2 regions of the Streptomyces sp. NPDC057428 genome follow, and region 1 is predicted to be linked to the other one. Evidence: predicted binding sites of a transcription regulator. Region 1 holds the regulator's gene; the other holds the start of a gene.
What was found. The regulator HspR, encoded in region 1, represses chaperone genes until heat shock. The targets are predictions, from matches to a motif close to TTGAGNNNNNNNNNCTCAA.
Positions count from the first base shown of each region.

Region 2: the regulator HspR is predicted to act here: its motif matches at 6,775-6,793, upstream of lon (endopeptidase La).

Region 1 is NZ_JBHVCT010000090.1:9,155-20,495, reverse strand. Features, by position in the region: gene ACFU5K_RS26265 (DUF2617 family protein) at 1-363, opposite strand, end outside; gene ACFU5K_RS26260 (hypothetical protein) at 669-929, opposite strand; gene ACFU5K_RS26255 (pyridoxal phosphate-dependent aminotransferase) at 1,056-2,234, shown strand; gene ACFU5K_RS26250 (YbjN domain-containing protein) at 2,311-2,862, opposite strand; gene ACFU5K_RS26245 (MFS transporter) at 2,933-4,117, opposite strand; gene clpB (ATP-dependent chaperone ClpB) at 4,543-7,143, opposite strand; gene ACFU5K_RS26235 (pyridoxamine 5'-phosphate oxidase family protein) at 7,276-7,677, shown strand; gene ACFU5K_RS26230 ((2Fe-2S)-binding protein) at 7,811-8,131, opposite strand; gene ACFU5K_RS26225 (hypothetical protein) at 8,128-8,445, opposite strand; gene ACFU5K_RS26220 (helix-turn-helix transcriptional regulator) at 8,574-9,557, shown strand; gene ACFU5K_RS26215 (heat shock protein transcriptional repressor HspR) at 9,683-10,129, opposite strand; gene dnaJ (molecular chaperone DnaJ) at 10,131-11,321, opposite strand.
Region 2 is NZ_JBHVCT010000097.1:2,353-13,693, reverse strand. Features, by position in the region: gene ACFU5K_RS27015 (nitrate- and nitrite sensing domain-containing protein) at 1-2,274, opposite strand, end outside; gene ACFU5K_RS27010 (hypothetical protein) at 2,646-3,431, shown strand; gene ACFU5K_RS27005 (MarR family winged helix-turn-helix transcriptional regulator) at 3,585-4,067, opposite strand; gene lon (endopeptidase La) at 4,323-6,752, opposite strand; gene ACFU5K_RS26995 (TnsA-like heteromeric transposase endonuclease subunit) at 6,954-7,712, shown strand; gene ACFU5K_RS26990 (Mu transposase C-terminal domain-containing protein) at 7,709-9,739, shown strand; gene ACFU5K_RS26985 (AAA family ATPase) at 9,730-10,821, shown strand; gene ACFU5K_RS26980 (hypothetical protein) at 10,821-11,341, shown strand, end outside.

The DNA of each region.
Region 1 (11,341 bases):
CGCCAGCCCGTGGGGGTGGTCGGCGACCAGCGCGAGCAACTCCTGCGCCCGCCCCGCGAACGAGCCCTCGGAGAGCGTCTCGACGCGCGCCGCGAACTCGTAGTCCCAGTCACCCATGCGCTCGGCGACTCCCAGCGGCAGGGGTGCGCTGCCGCCCGGCAGACACGCCACGGTCTCGGAGCAGGTGCGGCGCTCCTCCTCCAGGAGTACCTGGTGAGAGGCGCCGAGAAGCCTCATCTGCACCTTCGCGCCCGCCAGTTCGAGGTCGAGCACGGCGAGGGCGGGCAGCGGCTCCCTGCCCAGGGTCCACGCCAGATCGGCGGCACGGGTATCGGAGTAGGCGGTCTGGAGGCTGGTGAGCATGGATCGGCTCCGCAAAACACACAGGGACACGTGGACGGCGGTACCCCCGTGCGGTGCACGTGGGGGGAGAGGGAGCCCGGCCCGACTCGGGTCCGATGGCTGAATGTTCTCTACATCGATGCAATCACGAAGTACGTCGTGCTCACAGCGCTTTTACCCAACTTGCCGTGGTTTCCATCCCTCAGGGGGCAGCCCGGTTCAGGTGTTCCCCGCGCCCCCAACCAAAAGGTGCTCGGCGGGAGTTCACCCGCCGGCACCTCCGGCTCGTCCGTCCCGTCCCCCCGTCCCGGGCCGGCGGAGCCGTCTCAGTCGCCGCCGCCGCCCCCGCAGCCGCCACCCCCTCCGCAGGAGTGCCCTCCGGAGTGGCCGCCGCAGGAGTGGCCGCTGCCGCCGTCCCCGGCCCACCAGCTGCCCGCATGGGACCCACCGTCGCCGCCGGAACCCTGTCGCCCCTTACGCCCGGCACGGCCCGCCATCGGCTTTTTCCGGCCACCCGACCCCGAGGCGAGGCCGACCACCCCCACCACCACGATCACCATGAACACGATGAAGACGAACAACTCCACCGACCTCACATCCCTCTGTCCCCCGAAGCGAGGTCCCCGCTTCTCGACTGCCCGGTGGATTCCCGTACGCTCCGCGCCCCAAAGCAGACTTGAGCAACTCCAGAGCTTCGGCACAGGATGGCGTCCATGACACAGGGACGACCGCTGCTCAACCGCCGCCTCGCCGAGTTCGGTACGACGATCTTCGCCGAGATGTCGGCGCTGGCCGTACGGACCGGATCGATCAATCTCGGCCAGGGCTTCCCCGACACCGACGGGCCCGAAGCGATCCGTGAGGCCGCGGTCCGGGCCGTACGCGCCGGGCACGGCAACCAGTACCCACCGGGCCTCGGCGTCCTCGAGCTGCGTAACGCGGTCTCGGAGCACCAGCGGCGGCACTACGGACTGGCGTACGACCCCGACAGCGAGGTCCTGATCACCACGGGCGCCACCGAGGCGGTCGCCGCATCGCTGCTGGCCCTCCTGGAGCCCGGCGACGAGGTCATCGCCCTGGAGCCCTACTACGACTCGTACGCCGCCTGCATCGCCATGGCGGGCGGGACCCGCGTCCCCGTCACGCTGCGGCCCCACGAGGGCGCCTACCGGCTCGACCTGGACGAGCTGCGGGCCGCCGTGACGCCTCGCACGCGGCTGATCCTGCTCAACACCCCGCACAATCCGACCGGGACCGTCCTCACCCGCGAGGAACTGGCAGCCGTCGCCGAGCTCGCCTGCGAGCGGGACCTCCTCGTCGTCACCGACGAGGTGTACGAGCACCTCGTCTTCGAGGGCGAGCACATCCCCCTCGCGTCGTACCCCGGCATGCGCGAGCGCACGGTGACCGTCAGCAGCGCGGGCAAGACGTTCTCGTTCACCGGCTGGAAGGTCGGCTGGATCACCGCGAGCCCCGAGCTGGTCACCGCCGTGCGCTCGGCCAAGCAGTTCCTGACCTTCGTCTCCGGCGGCCCGTTCCAGTACGCCGTCGCGGAGGCACTGAGGCTGCCCGACAGCTACTTCGCCGGGCTGCGGGAGGACCTGCGCGCCAAGCGCGACCTGCTGAGCGCCGGCCTCGCCGAGGCCGGCTTCGGAGTCTACGAGCCCGCCGGGACCTATTTCGTCACCACCGACATCCGCCCGCTCGGCGAGAGTGACGGCTTCGCCTTCTGCCGGGCGCTGCCCGAGCGCTGCGGGGTCGTGGCCGTCCCCAACGCCGTCTTCTACGACCACCGCGAGCAGGGGGCGCACTTCGTGCGCTTCGCGTTCTGCAAGCGCACGGAGGTACTGGAGGACGCCGTCTCACGGCTCAAGGGGCTCAGGGCTTCCTGACGGGAACGACCGAGGCCCGGACCGGGGCGGCGGCCATGCGGCCACACCCGGGTCCGGGCCTCAGCGCTCGGCCGGATCAGGCCTCCGTGGGCTCTCCGCCCTCGGCCTCGTCCTTCTTCTCGGCGGGCTCGAGGCCCAGGTGCTCGACGAGCCACTTGTCGAACTCGATCGAGGCCCGCACCCAGCTGACCGTCGAGGAGACGAAGTGCTCCAGGCTGACGCCGGTGCCGATGAGCATCTGCGCCTCACCGATCAGCCGTACGGAGCTGGCGACGCCCTCCTCGCCCTCGTGGGCGTGGGTGTACACCTTGGGCCACAGGGTGCGGCGGTTCCAGTCGTCGATCGCGTCGAGGAGGACGGGACGCTGGTCCAGGGCGTGCGGACGGTCGTAGAACGTCCGCACCGAGAAGACCTGCTGCTCCTCCTCGCCGCGGAACATGAAGTACGTGCGGAACTCCTCCCACGGCGCGGCGAGGTCACCCTCGTCGTCGACGACGTACTTCAGCTCCATCTGCTCGAGAAGCTGCTTGACGAGGTCCTGGTCCGGAACCACCGGGCCCTCGGGTCCTGACGCCTGCGGTTCGGGCTGGCCCCCGAAGTTGGGGATCGAGGACGGGTCGATAGACATCGCTGGGTACTCCTGTGGATCGCACGTGTTTGCCTGCCTTCGACCCTAGCCGCGATCGCGGCCGGTAGTCCTACGCGCTCAGGGGAATCGTCCCCGCACTCGTCTGCCTGGCGCGCGCCCACGCGACCGCGACCACGACCGCGCAGACCGTGCCGACGAGCCCCGCCCCGCCGATGGTCCGGGCCGAGGACCCCGACAGCTCCGTCACCAGGCCTCCCGCCGCGACGCCGATCCCCTGCATGGCGGTCAGCCCCGACCTGGCCAGTCCGAGCGCCTGGCCGCGCTGATCGGCCGGGGTCAGCATCACGAAGGTCGCCCCTGCGGTGATCTGGTACGCCGAACAGATGCCCGACACCAGCAGCACCAGCAGGGCGACCGCGACACCGGGACCGGCCCAGTAGACGAGCAGCGGGAGGTTCGCGCCCACCGCCAGCGGCCCGAGCAGCCGTCGGCGGCGCTCCGCGCCGACAGCCGAACGCCCGAGGAGCGCGGCGCCCAGGACCATGCCCGCGGGGTGCGCGGCGAGCAGGAGCCCCACCGACGCGGCGCTCCCGCCGGCCTCCTCGGCGAAGGGCGCGGCAAGACCCTCCGGGAGCACGATGAATCCCGCGAGCCAGCCGAGCGCGACCAGCGACCGCAGCCGCGGGTCCGACCAGATCAGTGCCGCCGCGCTCCGCACCTGGATGTGCATGCGCTTCGGCCGCGCCCCGGCCTCCGCATCCACCGGCCGCGCCTTGACGCCCAGCCGGATCAGGACGGCTGAGATCAGGAACGTGGCCGCGTTCAGACCCAGTGAGAGGTGGCTGCCCAGCCACACGACCAGCACGCCGCCGGCGGCGAAGCCGACCAGCTGCCCGGCTTGGTGCGTGATCACGATGACGCGCTGCCCGCGCTCGTAGAGGCGCTCGCCGAGCACGGCCGGCATCAGGGCGCCCTGCGAGGCGCCGAACGGGGCCTCGCAGAGCTGTGCCAGCACCAGCAGCCCGGCCAGCAGGGGCAACGGCGTACCGGGAAGGGCCATCAGGCCGACGAGGACGGCGCGCACCAGGTCGCAGCCGACCATGACCGTGCGCCGGGGAAACCGGTCCGCCAGACCGGTCAGGAGTACCCCGGAGAGCAGGGCCGGCAGCGTCGTGAGGGCGTAGGTCGCCGCCGTCCAGCCGGCTGACTCGGTGCGTTCGAAGACCAGCAGTGACAGCGCGACGCGCGCCAACTGGTCACCGAGGACCGACTGCGCATATGCCGCCCACAGCAAACGAAATTCGCTGAGGCGAATAAGGCTGCCACTTCCGAAATCCTTCGATTCCGCACCGATATCGTCAGGTATCCGCTCCGTCATGCGCGTACCTTACCGGTTTCTCGAATTCGGAACCGCCCCACCCGACAACGGGGAAAAGGGTCCGGAGTGCCCGATATCACGCCGGAAGCAGCCCGTCGCCCGTCATCGGATCCGGCCGCGATCGAGGGTGACGATATGTATCGCCAGGGCACAAAGAGCGGGGAGCCAGAACGGAGTCGCCCACCATTCGGCCACGGAAGGTGAAATTTCGGCTAGAACTCACGGGCCGCCCCGAGCAGGGCACGTGCCCGATGCACGCATATATGCGGACAGGCCCGCACACACCCGTGTCCCCGGCCGGGGCGTGAAGTCCGCCGCCGGCCGGGGACACAGGGCTCCGTCTAGAGGGTCTTCGCGGTCGCCGCGGCTCCCACGACCAGTCCGTCACCCGAGCGGTCCACCCGGACCGTGTCGCCGTCCTTGACCTCGCCAGCGAGGATCTCCTTCGCGAGCCGGTCGCCGATGGCGGTCTGGATGAGCCGCCGCAGCGGCCGGGCACCGTACGCCGGATCGTTGCCCTCCTCGGCCAGCCAGGCCAGGGCGTCCGGGGAGACGTCGAGCTCGATCCGGCGGTCTGCCAGACGGGCTGCGAGCCTGGCCACCTGGAGCCCCGCGATGCGCGCCAACTCCTCGCCGGACAGTGCGGAGAAGACGACCAGGTCGTCGAGCCGGTTGAGGAACTCCGGCTTGAACGAGGCCCGCACGACCTCCAGGACCCGGGCCTCCTTCTCCTCCGGCGCGGCCGACGGGTCGACCAGGAACTGGCTGCCGAGGTTGGACGTCAGGATCAGGATGGTGTTGCGGAAGTCCACCGTGCGGCCCTGGCCGTCGGTGAGCCGTCCGTCGTCCAGCACCTGGAGCAGGATGTCGAAGACCTCGGGATGGGCCTTCTCGACCTCGTCCAGCAGGACGACGCTGTACGGGCGGCGGCGGACCGCCTCCGTGAGCTGGCCGCCCTCCTCGTAGCCCACGTAGCCGGGCGGGGCCCCGACGAGCCTGGCGACGCTGTGCTTCTCGCCGTACTCGCTCATGTCGATGCGGATCATGGCCCGCTCGTCGTCGAACAGGAAGTCCGCGAGCGCCTTGGCCAGCTCCGTCTTGCCGACACCGGTCGGACCGAGGAAGAGGAAAGAACCGGTGGGCCGGTCGGGGTCGGCGATCCCCGCGCGGGTGCGGCGTACCGCGTCCGACACGGAACGGACGGCCTCGGTCTGGCCGATCAGCCGCCTGCCCAGTTCGGACTCCATGCGCAGCAGCTTCTGGGTCTCGCCCTCCAGGAGACGCCCGGCCGGGATGCCGGTCCAGGCACCCACGACGTCGGCGATGTCGTCGGGGCCGACCTCCTCCTTGACCATGGTGTCGACGGCGGCCTCCTGCTCGGCCTCGTCGGCTTCCGCGAGCTCCCGCTCCAGGCCGGGGATCTCCCCGTACAGCAGCTTGGAGGCGGTGTCGAAGTCGCCGTCGCGCTGGGCGCGCTCGGCCTGGCCGCGCAGTTCGTCGAGGCGCTCCTTGAGCTCACCCACGCGGTTGAGGCCCTGCTTCTCCTTCTCCCAGCGGGCGGTCAGACCGCGCAGTTCCTCCTCCTTGTCGGCGAGGTCCCTGCGGATCTTCTCCAGGCGCTGCTTGGAGCCCTGGTCGCTCTCGTTCTTGAGGGCCAGCTCCTCCATGTGCAGCCGGTCGACGGACCGCTGGAGCTCGTCGATCTCCAGCGGGGAGGAGTCGATCTCCATGCGGAGCCGGGACGCCGCCTCGTCGACGAGGTCGATGGCCTTGTCGGGAAGGAACCGGGAGGTGATGTAGCGATCGGAGAGCGTCGCGGCGGCCACCAGCGAGGAGTCGGCGATCTGGACCTTGTGGTGCGCCTCGTAGCGCCCCTTGAGACCGCGCAGGATCGCGATGGTGTCCTCGACGGACGGCTCGGCGACCAGGACCTGCTGGAAGCGGCGCTCCAGCGCGGGGTCCTTCTCGATGCGCTCGCGGTACTCGTCCAGCGTGGTGGCGCCGACCATGCGCAGCTCACCGCGGGCGAGCATCGGCTTGAGCATGTTGCCCGCGTCCATCGCGGAGTCGCCCCCGGCGCCCGCGCCTACGACGGTGTGCAGCTCGTCGATGAAGGTGATGATCTGGCCGTCGCTCTCCTTGATCTCGGAGAGGACGGTCTTGAGGCGTTCCTCGAACTCGCCCCGGTACTTGGCGCCGGCGACCATCGCACCGAGGTCCAGGGAGACGAGCCGCTTGTTCCTCAGGGACTCCGGGACGTCGCCCTTGACGATTCGCTGGGCAAGGCCCTCGACGACGGCCGTCTTGCCGACGCCGGGCTCGCCGATGAGCACCGGGTTGTTCTTCGTGCGGCGGGACAGCACCTGCACGACGCGGCGGATCTCCTGATCCCGGCCGATGACCGGGTCCAGCTTGCCCTCGCGCGCGGCGGCCGTGAAGTCGGTCCCGAACTTCTCCAGCGCCTTGTACTGGCCCTCGGGGTCGGGAGTGGTCACCCGGCGCCCTCCCCTGCTCTTCTCGAATGCGTCCAGCAGCTTCTTCGCGCCGGCACCCTGCCCGTCGAGGATCTCACCGGCACGGCCGCCCTTCGCCGCGACGGCGATCAGCAGGTGCTCGGTCGAGAGGTAGTCGTCGCCGAGCTCCTTGGCCCGCTGGTCGGCGTCGGCGAGGACGGCGAGCAGCTCGCGGCTCGGCTGCGGCGGGGCGACGGTCGATCCGGTGACACTCGGCAGCGCGCCGAGGAGCCGTTCGGTCTCGGCACGCACGGTCGCCTGGTCGGCCTCGACGGAGGCGAGCAGGTCGGTGATGTTCGCGTTGTCCTCACCGGAGAGCAGTGCCAGCAGCAGATGCCCGGGAGTCAGATCGGCGTGGCCGTCCTTGACGGCCCTGCTCGTCGCGGCGTTGAGGGCGTCGCGGCTCTTGTTGGTCAGCTCGGCGTCCACGGGCGCTGTCTCCTCCTCGTGATGGTGCTGCACTATGACTGAAGCAACCTGTACAAAGTTGAGTCTATTCCACTCAAGCCTGAACATGCGCCCCGTCCGGGCCCGAATCCCCGATGTCTCTAGGCTGACCCCATGCCTGACGTACGCAACCCCGGCCCCGAGTACCTCGCCTTCTGGCGGGAGCGCCACGTGTGCACCCTGACCACGCTCCGCCCGGACGGCACACCGCACGTGGTGCCGGTCGGCGTGACGTACGACCCGGAGACCCGGATCGCCCGTGTCATCACCGGCGGGAACACCAGAAAGGCCGCCAACGTCCTCGCCGCCGGCCCGGAGGGGGCACGGGTGGCGGTCTGCCAGACGCAGGGGCGCCGCTGGGCGACACTGGAAGGCACTGCGGTGGTCCGTACGGACCCCGACGAGGTGCGGGACGCCGTGCGGCGCTACGCCGAGCGGTACGAGCGCACGCCGCGCCACAACCCCGAGCGGGTCGTCATCGAGATCGCCGTGGACAGGGCGCTCGGAAAGGGCTGACGAATTCAGCCCGCTTTTCCACATTCCACCCGCGCTGATTCCGGGCAGCACAACGGCGCCATCGTGTTCAGGTCACGATGGCGCCGTTGTGTGGGGGAAGTGCCGGAACGATTTGGAACGACGGGGGAATCGTTCAGGCACTGCGGGGGGTGGCGGAAATGGTTTCTGGTTCGAACAGCTCATGGTCCCGCTGATCAAGATTGACGAAAATCATGCCGTACCGCACCGCACAGCGAACGGGCTGTGGAGCACCGCGCGGTCGGCGAAGACAGCGATAGGCGCGGATTTCGTCGTCCGCTTCCATCACCACGACCACCGGCTCTCCGAACAGGGTGACCATCAAGGAATCGCCCGGGCGGGTAAGTGCCGTGAGCAGATCGATGAAGTGCCACCCCGAGCGGTAGGCCGTGGCCATCTCCCGCCGGAAGGTTCGGTCGTCCGGAGGCGTGGTCATGCGCCTGCCGCACCCATCGGAGCACTCCAGCTGATCTCGCCCGGGGCCGCCGCGGGCGCACCCCAGCTGATCTCACCGGGCGCGCCCGCCGCTCGCACGGACCAGCTGATCTCGCCGGGCGCGTCGGCCGGCGTTCCCCAGCTGATCTCGCCAGGCGCCGACACCGCCCGTACGGACCAGCTGATCTCTCCGGGTGCTGCCGCCCGCTCCGACCAACTGATCTCGCCGGTTCCTGCCGCCCCGCCCGCCACGCCAAGGCCCAGGGCCGCGACGAAAGCGGCGGCAAGCACCGAGCGAAGCATTCGCTTATCCATAGTCGGCTTCGTCCTCACTTGTGGATTCCTCTCCCCCGCATCCACGACGATGTCTCACCGGTACCCCACAACGCCACTGGGACGATGCATCATGTTCCTGCATGTTCAGGAACATGGGGGGTGGAGATATGACCACAAGCAGCACAATAGGGATACATCCTCACGGGCTCACCGACCTGTGCGAGGAGGGAAAGCGCCTCTACGCCAGCGCCCTGCGTTCCGGCCGGATTTCGCGCGCCGAGGTCGACCCCGCCCCCTGCCTGATGGACTTCGCACTCCTGCACCCCGATCCCGACGACACGACCTGGCTCAGGCCCGTCCCCCCGTCCGCCGCTCTGGCCCAGCGCCTGCACCCCCTGGAACGGGAGATCAAGGAACGCCGACGGCGCTCCGTGGAGCTCGCCGAGTCCTTCGAACCGTTCATGGACATCAGCGCCCAGGACCCGCCGACCACCCACGCCATCACGGTGCTGGAGGGCGGCAACAGGATCAACGCGGCGCTCGACCTCGCCACCGCCGAGTGCCGCACGGAGGTGCTCACCGTCCAGCCGGGCGGTGACCGGGGCGAGGACCGCCTCAGTGAGGGCCTGGAGCGCGCCCTGACGGTCGTCAACCGGGGAGTCAGCATGCGCACGCTGTACCAGCACACCGTGCGGCACAGCCAGGGCACGCTCGCGTACGCCGCACGCCTGGCCCAGGACAAGGTGGAGATCCGCACCCTGGAGGAACTCATCGAGCGCCTCCTCGTCTTCGACCGGACCGTGGCCTTCATACCCGCGCAGAACGACGACCAGGTCGCGCTCGAACTCCGTCACCCCGGACTCGTCAACTACCTGGTCAAGGTCTTCGAACAGCTGTGGAGCCGCGCGTCCCCCCTGCTCGGGGAGGCCGGGTACGACCCACCGACCAAGGGCATCAGCGGTGTTCAGCGCTCCATAGCCCAACTCCTCGTCGAGGGCCACGTGGACGACTCGATCGCCCGCCGCCTCGGCATGAACGTGCGTACCTGCCGGGCCCACGTCGCCAAGCTGTCCGCCACGCTCGGCAGCACCAGCCGCGCCCAGCTCGGCTACCTGATCGCGCGGTCGGGACTCCTGGACCAGGACTCCTGACGGCGCACCCGCCCCGTCGCCCGCCCGACCCGGGTCCACAACGCGTCACGGGCGCTCCTCGCGCCACACGGAAGGGGCCCGCCCGGGAGTCCTCGGCCTCCCGGGCGGGCCCCTTCACGGCCTGCTCAGCCCTTCGGCCGCTTGGGCCGCCACACCACCAGCGCACCGCTGTGCTGCACGTCCTGGTACGGCACGAGGTCACGGCGGTAGGAGGCGTGCACCTGGGCCTCGCGCTGCTGCATGGCCACGGCCGCCCCGTCCACCGCCGCGGAGAGCTCGGCCACACGCTGCTGGAGCGCCGCGACCTGGTTCTCCAGCTCGATGATCCGCTTGATGCCGGCGAGGTTGATGCCCTCGTCCTGCGACAACTGCTGTACGGTCCGCAGCAGTTCGATGTCGCGAGCCGAGTAGCGCCGCCCCCGCCCAGCCGTGCGGTCGGGAGAGACGAGGCCCAGACGGTCGTACTGGCGCAGCGTCTGCGGGTGCAGGCCCGAGAGCTGGGCCGCGATCGAGATCACGTACACCGGTGATTCGTCGGTCAGCTGGTACGGATTACGTCGACGGCCGTCCATCTCAAGCTCCCTTCGCAGCCTGGAACAGCTCCGCCCGCGGGTCCTCCCCCGCGGTCGCCTTCCGGTACGCCTCCAGCGCGTCCTGCGCCTCCGTGCCGAGATCCGTGGGCACCGACACCTCGACGGTGACCAGGAGGTCGCCACGGGTGCCGTCCTTGCGCACGGCGCCCTTGCCACGGGCCCGCATGGTACGCCCGTTCGGCGTGCCGGCCGGGAGTTTCAGCGTGACCGGGGACCCGCCGAGGGTGGGGACCTTGACCTCGCCGCCGAGCGCCGCCTCCGGAAAGGTGACGGGCACGGTGATCGTGAGGTTGTCACCCTTGCGGCCGAACACCGGGTGGGCGTCAACGTGGACGACGACGTACAGGTCGCCGGCCGGGCCGCCCCGCTCGCCCGGGCTGCCCTTGCCACGCAGCCGGATCCGCTGACCGTCCAGCACGCCGGCGGGGATGCGGACCTGCATCGTGCGGGCGGACTTCGCCCGGCCGCTGCCCTTGCAGACGTCGCAGGGGTCCTGAGCGATGAGGCCCCGGCCCTTGCAGTCCACACAGGGGTCGGTGAGCGAGAATCCGCCACCCGTCCCCCGCGACACCTGACCGGTGCCGACACAGGTGGGGCAGACCCTCGGGGTGCCGTTCTTGTCGCCGGTGCCCGAACACGCCTTGCAGGGGGCCTGGCTGGACATCCGCAGCGGGACCGTGGCTCCGTCGACCGCCTCGGTGAAGCTCAGCGTCACCTCGGACTCGATGTCCTGGCCCCGGCGCGGCTGGACACGCGTGCCCCCGCCGCCCCGGTTGAACAGGCCACCGAAGACATCGCCCAGACCGCCGCCACCGCCGAACCCGCCGGCTCCTCCGCCGGCCTGCCCGCCGCCCGGCGCGCCTCCGAAGAGGTCGCCCAGGTCGAAGTTGAAGTTGCCGCCCGCACCGCCGGGGCCGGCCCGGAAACCGCCGTTGCCGAAGAGGGCGCGCGCCTCGTCGTACTCCTTGCGCTTCTTCGGGTCGCCGAGGACATCGTTCGCCTCGGAGATCTGCTTGAAGCGCTCCTCCGCCTTGGCGTCACCCTTGTTTGCATCGGGGTGGAACTCGCGGGCGAGCTTCCGGTACGCCTTCTTCACCTCGGCGTCGGTGGCGTCCTTCGGGACGCCGAGGACCTTGTAGTAGTCCTTCTCGACGAAGTCCTTCGTGCTCATCGACGTCCCTCCTTCCGGAC
Region 2 (11,341 bases), on a different contig from region 1:
GGACGCCGGCTCGGTGCCTGTCGTGCGCAGGGTCTGCTCGGCGGCGGCGATCAGTGGGTCGCCCTCCGGAGGGGCGGAACGGGCGGGCAGTGCGTTCGAGTTGGCCTCGGCGACGGACCCCGGCAGATTCAGCGCGGGCGCGTCGCCCGGCAGTTGGACGGGCGGCGGGGTCGCGGTCGGCGGAGTCTTGGGCAGCAGGGCCTGCGGAAGGACGACCACCGCTATCACACCGCTCCCCTTCTGCTCGCGCAACTGGACCTGCACACCGTGGCGGGCCGCCAGGAGCGACGTCACCTGCAGTCCCAGACCTGCCCCGTCCGCGGCCTGTTCACCGGCCTCGAAGGACGCCGGGTCCGCCAGCCTGGCATTGAGCTCGCTCATCCGGACCGACGACATGCCGATGCCCTCGTCCTGGACCGAGAGCATCACCTCCCCGGTCTCCAGCAGCCAGCCGGAGAGCTCGACATGGGAGTCGGGCGGGGAGAAGGAGGTGGCGTTCTCCAGGAGTTCGGCGACCAGGTGACTCAGGTCGTCGGCGGCGAAGCCGGCGATCTGGGCGTGCGGCGGCAGGGACTGGATGGTGACCCGCTCGTACCGCTCGATCTCGCTGACCGCGGCGCGCAGCACGTCGACGAGGGGGATCGGGTTCACGTGGCCCTGGCCGTGGTCGGCTCCCGCGAGGACCAGCATGTTCTCGCTGTGCCGGCGCATCACCGTGGCCATGTGGTCCAGCTTGAAGAGCGTGGCGAGGCGTTCCGGGTCCTGCTCCCTCTCCTCCATGCCCTCGATCACGCCGAGCTGGCGCTCGACCAGGCCGAGGGTGCGCAGCGAGAGGTTGACGAAGGTGTGGTGGACGGTGTTCCGCAGCCGCTCCAGCTGGGAGCCGAGCTCCGCGATCTGCACCTGCAGTTCGGCCCGCTGGAGGGTGAGGGCCTCGCGGCCCGCGACGAGTTCCCCGCGCTCGGTCCGGAGGCTCTCCAGCTGTCCCGTGACGTCGTGGTGCAGCCCGTGCAGCCTGCCGTGCAGGGCGTTGATGGACCGTACGACCTGAGCGAACTCGTCGTTGCGCCCGGTGTAGCGGACCGGCTCGGCGGTCTCGGGCTCGGCGGCGATGCGTCCGGCGCCGATGCGCAGGACGGCCAGCGGCTGGGTGAGGGTGCGGGCGACGGCGGTGGAGACGCCCACGGCGATGAGCAGGCAGCCGCCGAGCAGGGCCAGGCGGAGTTCTAGCGCGGTGACGTCGTCGTCACGCAGCGCCTCCAGGCGTTCGACCTGGGCCGTTCCCAGGGCGGACTCGACGCTGCGCATGCGGTCGATCCGGGCGGAGAGGGCCGACTCGACCTTCTTCGGGTTGGCCGACCGGTCCGAATCCGACAGCTCGGGGCGGTCGGTGAACCGGGTGAGGTACTTCTCGGCGCTGGTGACCTGGGAGCCCGTGACCGTGGAGGCGAGCCGGTCCCTGGCGGAGGGGCCGGCGGCCTGGTCGAAGTCGGCGAGGGAGGCGAGTTCACGCACACGGGCCTGCTGGGCGGCCGCGCTCAGCTCGTCGCGCGTACGGTCGCCCTCCCCGCCGCTCTCGTCCTGGTTCTGGACGGGCAGGCCGGTGAAGGGGTCGATCTGCGGCTGCTGCGGCTCGGTCCCGGGCACGGAGAGTGCGGCCAGCAGGAGCCCCCGGGTGGCGGAGGCCTGCTCGACGGCCGCGCCCAGGGCGAGCGGGGCGCGGGTGGCGTCGGCGGCGCGCGGCGGGGTCTTCTCGGCGAGTTCGTCCGCGAGGTCGTGGAGCTTGGCCACGACCTCGGAGTACGCCTGGTAGGCCTCCATCGCCGAGCCCTTGCCCGTCAGCGCGGTGCGGCGTAGCGAGGGGATGTCGGCGAGGTCGCGCCGCAGGGCGGCGGGGGCGGCCTCCCTGATCTCGTCGACCTGCTGGTCGACGCGGGCCGCGAGACTCGCCGTGCCGTCCTCGCCCGCCTCGTCACGCCCTCCCGCGATGTGGGCGACGACGCCGTCGCGCTCGTCCGCGAGGGAGTGCGCGAGGATGATGGCCTGTTGGTTCAGCTCGGCGAGCGTGACCAGCCGCTGGGATTCGTTGAGGTCGGACGAGGCGCCCAGGGCCGCCGGGGCGCCCGCGGCGATGACGGTGATCCCCACGACGGCAACACCGGCGACGAGCCGGTTGCGTACCCGTACGGTCCGCTTGGGGGCACCCGCTGCCTGGGGCACGGCCCCGGACTCCTCGCGCGTGCCGTCCTTGCTCCGAGGCCGCTTCTTCTGCACCGGTGCTCGCAATCTTGACTCGTCCGCCCTTGAAGCAGAGGTGACGCACGGTCACGTGTTGTGAAGACCCCACCTTGATGTGCGCCGTACGGCTTCCGACCATTCCAGCGCTTTTGAGAGGGGGCCGCGCATCAACCGCTCCGCAACTCGAACGAGTGAACATCACTCCTGAGTTGGCGAACAAGTCTCCCCAACGGCGGCCCCGCTCATGCGCGGGCCGCCGGGTGGAACTTCCGGCCTGGCTTTGGCAGGATGCCCGCCCGCATATGCGCAGGGCATCGGGTCCGGCCGGCGTGACCCCCTTGACCTGCCGGTACGGGCCAACAGCCCGATCGTGCCGGGTGCGTGAAGGCTTCATGCAGACTGACCGGATGCGCATCGACCTCGCCACCGAACCGGGCAGCCCCGAACACCCCAACGAGGACTGGGTGTCGGTCGCGGCTCCTGCGGCCGGCCTGGGCGGCGTCCTTGTCCTGCTGGACGGAGTCACACCTCCGCAGCACGACGACGGCTGTGTGCACTCGGTGCCCTGGTTCACCGCACGACTCGGTGGGTCACTGGCCGAACTGTCCGCTTCGCGGCGGGATCTGACGCTTACCGAGATTCTCACCCTGTCCATTCGCCGCACCGCCGCCGTTCACCGATCCGAGTGTGACCTTTCTCACCCGCGCACCCCTCAGGCGACCGTGGTCATGGCACGGTGGGACGACCGGCGCGTCGAGCACCTGGTGCTCTCCGACTCGGCCCTGCTCATCGAAGCGCCCGACGGCTCCGTGCTGCCCTTGCTCGATGACCGCCTGGACCGGCTGCCACCTGGCTCGCTCGCCTCGGAGGAGATCGCGGACGCGCGCGTACGGAACAAGGAGGGCGGCTTCTTCACGGCCGCCGCGGACCCCGGGGTGGCGTCACGCGCGGTGACCGGCGAGACCCCCCGGGCGGAGGTACGGGCGTTGGCTGCGATGACCGACGGGGCGAGCCGGTGGACGGAGACGTTCCGGGAGGGCGACTGGACCGCCACTCTGGGGGTGCTGCGCAAGGCGGGTCCGCAAGGCCTGATCGACCGGGTGCGGGAGCTGGAGCGGGCCGACACCGGGCGCGTGCACCTGCGCCGCGGGAAGAGGCACGACGACGCGACGGCGGTTCTCGTGGAGCTCTGACTTCCGCCCCCGCCCTTCAGGGGGCCGAAGCCGGGCCGAAGCCAGGTGCGCCGCGATCAGTTCCGGCAGCCGCCCCGCGGGCGGCTTCGCGCCTCCCCGTCACGCCCGCGGCCTGTGCGGGCCGCTGGTGGCGCCTGCCCGCGGATCCGCCCCTCAGCTCCCGGTGCGCTCGTTCAGGTGCTGCAGCAGCCTGGCCAGTTCCGCGACCTCGGCACGGTCCCAGCCCGCGAGTTTGCGGGCGTACCGGCCCCGTCTGGCGTCGCGGACCGTGCGGAAGCGCGCGAGTCCCTCGTCGGTGAGGCGCACGAGCGAGGCACGGCCGTCATCCGGATCGTTCGCCCGCACCACCAGCCCGAGGACCTCCAGGGCCCGCAACTGGCGGCTCATGGTCGCCTTGCCCACCCCGAAGTACGCGGCCAGATCGGTGGCCCGCTGCGGGCCGGTCGACTCCAGCCGTACGAGAAGGCCGTAGGCCGCGGATTCCAGATCCGGGTGGACCTCGCGCGCCATCTCCCCGGAGCTGGCGCGCGCCCGGCGCAGGAAGACCGCCAGCTCCCGCTCCAGGGCGAGGAACTCATGGTCCACACCGCTTCCGGCGCTTGCGCCGGGTTCGTCGCCGCTTCCGCTGCCGTGCACGTCAGCACCCCTCACACGCGTTCCCGCGAACGAAACTTTCCTTCGACTCCGGTCATCACCGCAGCCGGGCCAGTATTTCGCAGGCGCGGACCCCGGCACCGGCCGGACCTTCCCGGAGAGCGGTCCCACGTGCGCGGCACCCCGGCACCGTGCGGCGCACCGAGGCCGCCGCACGCGGAACGGCCCGCCCTCCGGGGAGAGCGGGCCGTCCGTACCGGCCGTGCGCGTGGTGCCACGCCCGTCACGACATGGCGCCTACGCCGCGGCCGGGATCCCCGTCTCCGCCCTGACCGAGGCCGGGACGAGCGCGATCTCCAGCACCTGGCGGACATCGGTCACCGGGTGGACCTCCAGGGTGTCGAGGACCTCGGCCGGGACGTCGTCCAGATCCGCCTCGTTCCTCTTGGGGATCACCACGGTGGTGATGCCGGCCCGGTGCGCCGCCAGCAGCTTCTGCTTCAGCCCTCCGATCGGGAGCACCCGTCCGGTCAGCGACACCTCACCGGTCATGGCCACGTCGGTCCGTACGAGCCGCCCCGAGAGCAGGGAAGCCAGCGCGGTCGTCATGGTGATGCCGGCACTAGGGCCGTCCTTGGGGACCGCACCCGCCGGGAAGTGGATGTGCGCCCCCCGGTCCTTGAGGTCCGCGACGGGGAGCTCAAGCTCCGCGCCGTGCGAGCGCAGGAAGCTCAGCGCGATCTGGGCGGACTCCTTCATCACGTCGCCCAGCTGGCCCGTCAGGGTCAGTCCGGACGCCCCGGTCTCCGGGTCGGCCAGCGACGCCTCGACGAAGAGCACGTCCCCTCCCGCCCCGGTCACGGCGAGCCCGGTGGCCACACCAGGGACCGCGGTACGGCGCTCCGCGGGATCCTGGGCGGACTCCGGCACGTGGTGCGGCCGGCCGATCAGGCCCCGCAGATCCTGCTCGGACACCGTGAACGGCAGCTCCCGGTCACCCAGCTCGTGCTGGGCCGCGACCTTGCGGAGCAGCCGGGCGACGGCCCGCTCCAGGTTCCGGACCCCGGCCTCCCGGGTGTACTCGCCCGCCAGCTTGCGCAGGGCGGACTCGTCGAGCGCGACCTCGCCCGTCTCCAGGCCCGCCCGCTCCAGCTGACGCGGGAGCAGGTGGTCGCGTGCGATGACGACCTTCTCGTCCTCGGTGTAGCCGTCCAGCCTGACCAGCTCCATGCGGTCGAGCAGGGCCTCCGGGATGGCTTCGAGGACGTTGGCCGTCGCCAGGAAGACCACGTCGCTCAGGTCGAGTTCGACCTCCAGGTAGTGGTCGCGGAAGGTGTGGTTCTGCGCCGGGTCGAGCACTTCGAGCAGGGCGGCCGCCGGGTCGCCCCGGAAGTCCGAGCCGACCTTGTCGATCTCGTCGAGCAGGACGACCGGGTTCATCGAACCGGCCTCCTTGATCGCCCGGACGATACGCCCCGGCAGCGCGCCGACGTACGTACGCCGGTGGCCGCGGATCTCCGCCTCGTCCCGGACACCGCCGAGCGCGACCCGGACGAACTTGCGCCCCATGGCGTGCGCGACACTCTCGCCCAGGGACGTCTTGCCGACTCCGGGCGGACCGACCAGCGCCAGCACGGCGCCGCCGCGACGGCCTCCGACCACACCGAGCCCGCGGTCGGCACGCCGCTTGCGCACCGCGAGGTACTCGGTGATGCGCTCCTTCACGTCCTGCAGGCCCGCGTGTTCGGCGTCGAGGACCTCCTGGGCGCCCTTGATGTCGTAGGCGTCCTCGGTCCGCTCGGTCCAGGGGAGCTCCAGGACCGTGTCCAGCCAGGTCCGGATCCAGGACCCCTCGGGGCTCTGGTCGGACGCGCGCTCCAGCTTCTCGACCTCCTTGAGAGCTGCCTCGCGGACGTTGTCCGGCAGGCCGGCGGACTCGACACGCGCACGGTAGTCGTCGGACTCGTCGGCGCCGGACTCACCGTTGAGCTCGGAGAGCTCCTTGCGCACGGCGTCGAGCTGGCGCCGCAGCAGGAACTCGCGCTGCTGCTTGTCGACGCCCTCCTGGACGTCCTTGGCGATGGATTCGGCGACATCCTGCTCGGCCAGGTGCTCACCCAGCCACTGGACGGCGAGCTTCAGACGGGCGACCGGGTCCGCGGTCTCCAGCATCAGGACCTTCTGGGTGATCGTGAGGAAGGGCGAGTAGCCGGAGTTGTCGGCGAGCGCGGAGATGTCCTCGATCTGCTCCACCCGGTCCACCACCTGCCAGGCGCCGCGCTTCTTCAGCCAGCTGGTGGCGAGGGCCTTGTACTCCTTGGCCAGCTCGGCGGCCGATCCGGGCAGGGGGTCGGGCGCGGACACGTCGATCCGGGTGCCCTCCACCCACAGCGCGCTCCCGGGCCCGCTCGTCCCGGCACCGATCCGCACCCGGTGGCCGGCACGGATGATCGCCCCCGGGTCCCCGTCGGCGAGACGGCCGACCTGCTCGACCGTACCGAGGACGCCGATCCCGGTGTAGTTGCCGTCGATGCGCGGCACGAGCAGGACCTGGGGCTTGCCGCTGCCGGACCGGGCTACGGCCTGTGCGGCCTCCACAGCAGCGCGAACCTCCGCGTCCGACAGGTCGAGCGGTACCACCATTCCCGGCAGTACGGCCTCGTCGTCGAGCGGCAGCACGGGCAGGTCGACCGGCGCGTACGCCTCGGACTTGGACTCAGCAGTCATGATCTTCCCTTCGGCAGCCAAGTTGAGCTATGTGCACTCAATGCTTGTGAGCCAAGGAATGTTCCCCACACCCTGTTCGCTGTGGGCGATCACCGCTCGGGTGTCCTTTAACGCTGAACCTTGCGGATTCCAGTTCAACCTTGCGAGGGAAGTTGCGAGTGTCGGCATGACCTTGCGAATCACTTGGCCGTTGGCTCCGTCGTGGTGGTTGAACTGCGCGGGGTACGTGGTGGGGCGGTAGGTCCGCCCGCCGAGGGCTTCGAGGTCGCTTACACAGAGCCGTGCGGCTCTGAGCTGCGCAGACCGCTGACGGACGTGTGGGCGGTGCGGTTCGAAGACGCCGCCCCGGTCCGCGAGTTCCATTCGTACAAGGGCCAGCGGCACCTGCCCGGGTTGTGGTGGTCCTCGACGGCGGGCCGGCACGTCGGATACGAGTCGTGGCTGGAGCGCGACCACGTGATGCTGCTGGACTTCGACGCTGCGGTAGTGGGGGTGTCCTCACAGCCGTTCTGGCTGTTCTGGACCGGCGGCAACGGAAAGGGCGTCTCGCACGCGCCGGACTACTTCGCGCGCCGGGACGACGGCTCGGCGATCGTGATCGACTGCCGTCCGACCGACCGCCGCAAAGCCCGTGATCTGATGAAGTTCGACGCGACGCAGGCAGCCTGCGATCTGCTCGGCTGGGAGTTCCGGCTGGTCGGTGCCCCGGACCCGATCAGGCTGGCCAACGTGCGCTGGCTCGCGGGCTACCGGCACCCCCGCCATCTCCTGGAGACTCCCGCGGCAGCGCTGCGCGAGGTGTTCCACGAGCCCTGGCCACTGATCGACGGCGCGTGCCTGGTCGGCGACCCGATCACGGTGCTCCCGGTGCTGTTCCACCTGATTTGGCGCAACGAACTGGAGGTCGAACTGTCGGTGCCGCTGCACGCCCGCTCCCTCGTCCACCCGGGGGTCCGGTGACGGCCCGGCTCCCGCTGCCGGTGCTCCGCGTCGGCGACTGGGTCTCCTACGACGACGGTGACCACCAGGTCGTCGCGCTCAGCGGTACGGCGGTGCGGCTGCGGTCCTCGCACGCCGTCGAGTCGGTGGTGCTGGCCTCCCACCTGATGGCCGCACCCGGTTTCGCGGTCACCGGCACCGAGCCGCTGCCAGAACTGGAGCCGTTCGGGATCCTGGACTCGCTTCCCGAACCGGTACTGACAGCCGCCAAGGAGTGGGAACGCCACGTGGTGGAGGTCACCACCGGCCTGCCGCCCGGGACCGGCCCGGGGACCGTTCCCCGACCCGGATACGACCCGGCGGTCCACTCCCTGGCCGAACGCGACGCGGCCAAGGCAGCGGAGCTGGGCGTCAGCGTCCGCACTGTCGAAGGCCGCCGCGCCCGCTACAGCGCCCAGGGCTTGTGGGGGCTGGTCGACCAGCGCGCGGTGCGCAACCACGAGGCGACCGGCCGCGCGGACGCCCGGCTGGTCGCGGCGGTCCGCGATGCCATCGACGCGGAGACCCGCACCTCGACGGGCACCCGCAGCCGACTGATGCGGCGCGTGGTCAAAGCTCTGGAGGCCACGCACGGCCCCGGCGTGGTGCCCATCCCCAGCACGACCACGTTCTACAAGCTCGTGGACGCGCTCTCCACTGGTCGGCACACCTTCGGTTCGGCCGTCACCCGCAGGCAGACCGCGAATCGGCCCAGCGGCCCGTTCACGCCCACCTTTGCTACCCGGCCCGGCGAGCAGGTGCAGATCGACTCCACCCCGCTGGACGTGATGGTGGTGCTCGACTCCGGCATCACCGCGCGCGCCGACCTGACGATCGCAGTCGACGTCGCCTCGCGCACGATCTGCGCGGCCGTGCTGCGGCCGGTCGGCACCAAGGCGGTAGACGCCGCGCTGCTGCTGGCGCGAATGCTGGTGCCCGAACCGATGCGGCCCGGCTGGTCCCAGGCCCTGCGGATGGCCGCATCCCGGCTGCCCCACGCCCGCCTGACCGACGCGGACACCCGCATGGAGAACGCCGCCGCCCGCCCGGTCATCGTCCCGGACACCATCGTCATCGACGGCGGCAAGGTGTTCCTGTCCGACACGTTCACCCGCGCCTGCGAACGGCTCGGGATCTCCGTGCAGCGCTGCCGCCCCCGGACTCCGACGGACAAGGGCATCGTGGAGTCGACGTTTTCCGCCCTCAATACCCTGTTCTGCCAGCACCTGGCCAGCTACACGGGTGCCAACGTGAGCCGCCGCGGCGTCCGCCTCGAAGAACAGGCCGTCTGGACGATCCCCGAACTCCAGGACCTCCTGGACGAATGGCTTATCCCCGGGTGGCAATTGCGGCCCCACGACAGCCTTCGCGATCCCTACCTGCCACGTCGCGCCATGTCGCCGAACGACAAGTACGCCTCCCTGGTCGCGGCCTGCGGCTACCTGCCCCTGGTCCTGCGCGGGGAGGACTACCTGGAACTACTGCCAGCGTCCTGGCGGGCCGTCAACGACTACGGCATCCGGATCGGCTACCGCACCTACGACAGCGCCGACCTGGCCCCCTGGCGCCGCCAGCACTCCGGCAACACCGCCAAGCGCGGACTGTGGGAGGTCCACCACGACCCCTACGACCTCTCCCAGGTCTTCGTGCGCACCCCCGGCGGCTGGATCACCGTCCCGTGGATCCACCAGCCCATGGTCAACGCCCCCTTCGCGGACTTCACCTGGCAGCACGCCCGGCGCCTGGCCGCCGAAACCGGCCTGGACGACACCCACGAGGCCGCCGTCGCCCGCGTCCTGGACGACCTGCTGACCCGCGCCGAGCACGGCCCCGACAAGCGCACCGCCCGCGTCGTCGGCCGCACCCGCGACGGCGCCGCCACCCACCGCCCGCCCACCGACAGTCCCGCCGGCGAGGCCGCCGAACCAGCCGCCCTGCCCGGGCCCCCCAGGCCCGTGGTGCCCTTCGGCGTCTTCGACGCCCACGCAGAAGCCGAGAGATGGCTATGAAGATCCCCTCCCAAGCCCGCACGACCGCATCACCCCAGGTGACCGAGGCGCCCCCGGACAGCCCGCTGACGACCAAGGAGGGCTGGCGCCGCTTCGTCGAACACGAACCCCTTCCGCCGCGCCTGCTGGCAGGTCCCGACCTGGACGCGCTCAGCCCCACCGACCGCTCTCGCTACCAGGACAAGCTCCGCGACTACCACTGCGACCTGCCCCTGGTGAACACCCCCACCATCCGCAAGGTGATCAACGCGTCCCGGCTGCTGGTCCAACTCAACCGGCACCAGGTCTCCGCCCGGCGCGGCGTCATCATCAGCGGCGCGTCGGGCACCGGCAAGACCACCGCCCTGTCCCAGCTCGGCCGCGCCCACGAACTCTCCGTCCGCAAGCGCCACCCCCGTGACCGCCACCGGCTCCCGGTCCTCTACGTCACCGTCCCGCCTGCCGCCACGCCCAAGATGTTGGCCACCGAGTTCGCCCGCTTCTTCGGCCTGGACCTGCCCGGACGTGCCAACATCACCGACGTCGTCAACGCCGTCTGCGCGACCGCCGCCCACGTCGGCGTGGACGTCGTGCTTATCGATGAAATCCACAACCTGAACATCCAGACCAAGACCGGCGCTGAGGCATCCGACCAGCTCAAGTACTTCGCCGAACGCCTGCCCGCGACGTTCGTCTACGCCGGCATCGACGTCGAGGCCCAGGGGCTGTTCGCGGGCACTCGGGGCCGTCAGATCGCCGGACGCTTCCATGTCATCCCCGCCGCCCAGTTCTCCTACGCCACCGAGGAGGACCGCGCCTCCTGGGCCGCACTGGTCGACACCCTGGAATCCACCCTGCGCCTGCCGGCCCACCAACCCGGCACCCTGGCCGCGATGAGCGAATACCTCTACCACCGCACCGGAGGCATGATCGGCAGCCTGTCCCAGCTCATCCGCGGCGGCGCCGTCCTGGCCATCGAGGACGGCAGCGAGCGCTTGTCCCAGGACCTTCTGGAGGCCGTCCCCATCGACTACGCGGCCAAGCAGGCCGAGGAAGCCACCGCCCCCGCCAGAACCCGCCAGCGCCGCCGGCAGGCAGCCTGATGCTGCCCTCCCGCCTGCCCGACCCCGTCCCGCCTGCACGCCACGAAATCGCCGCCTCCTACATCGGCCGCCTGGCCACCCTGCACGGCCTGAACATCAGCACCCTGTGGACCCAGACCACCATCCGCGAACCCTCCGGCGGCATGCGCCGCATCATCGTCCCCGAACGGCTCGCCGCCCTCACCGGCCGCACCGTCTACGAACTCGCTGGCGCCCTGCCCGAACTACGCACTCCACAGCCCGACTGGGCCATGTTCCGCCACCAGCCTCAACCCGGCTGCCGCTACTGCGACACCAAACACCCCGGCGGCGAGGTCACCAGGATCATTCCGCACCACCGCTACGTCTGCACCCGGCATCAGATCTGGATCTGCCCGTCCGACGCGGACGGACACACCACGCGTCTCGACGCGCTACCGGAAATCGTCCAAGCTCAGCGCCGACACCTACGCATCCTTCGGCGCCACGGCTGGGCGATCACCTACGACGCCGTCCTCACCGCCATGCTCATCTGCGGCCA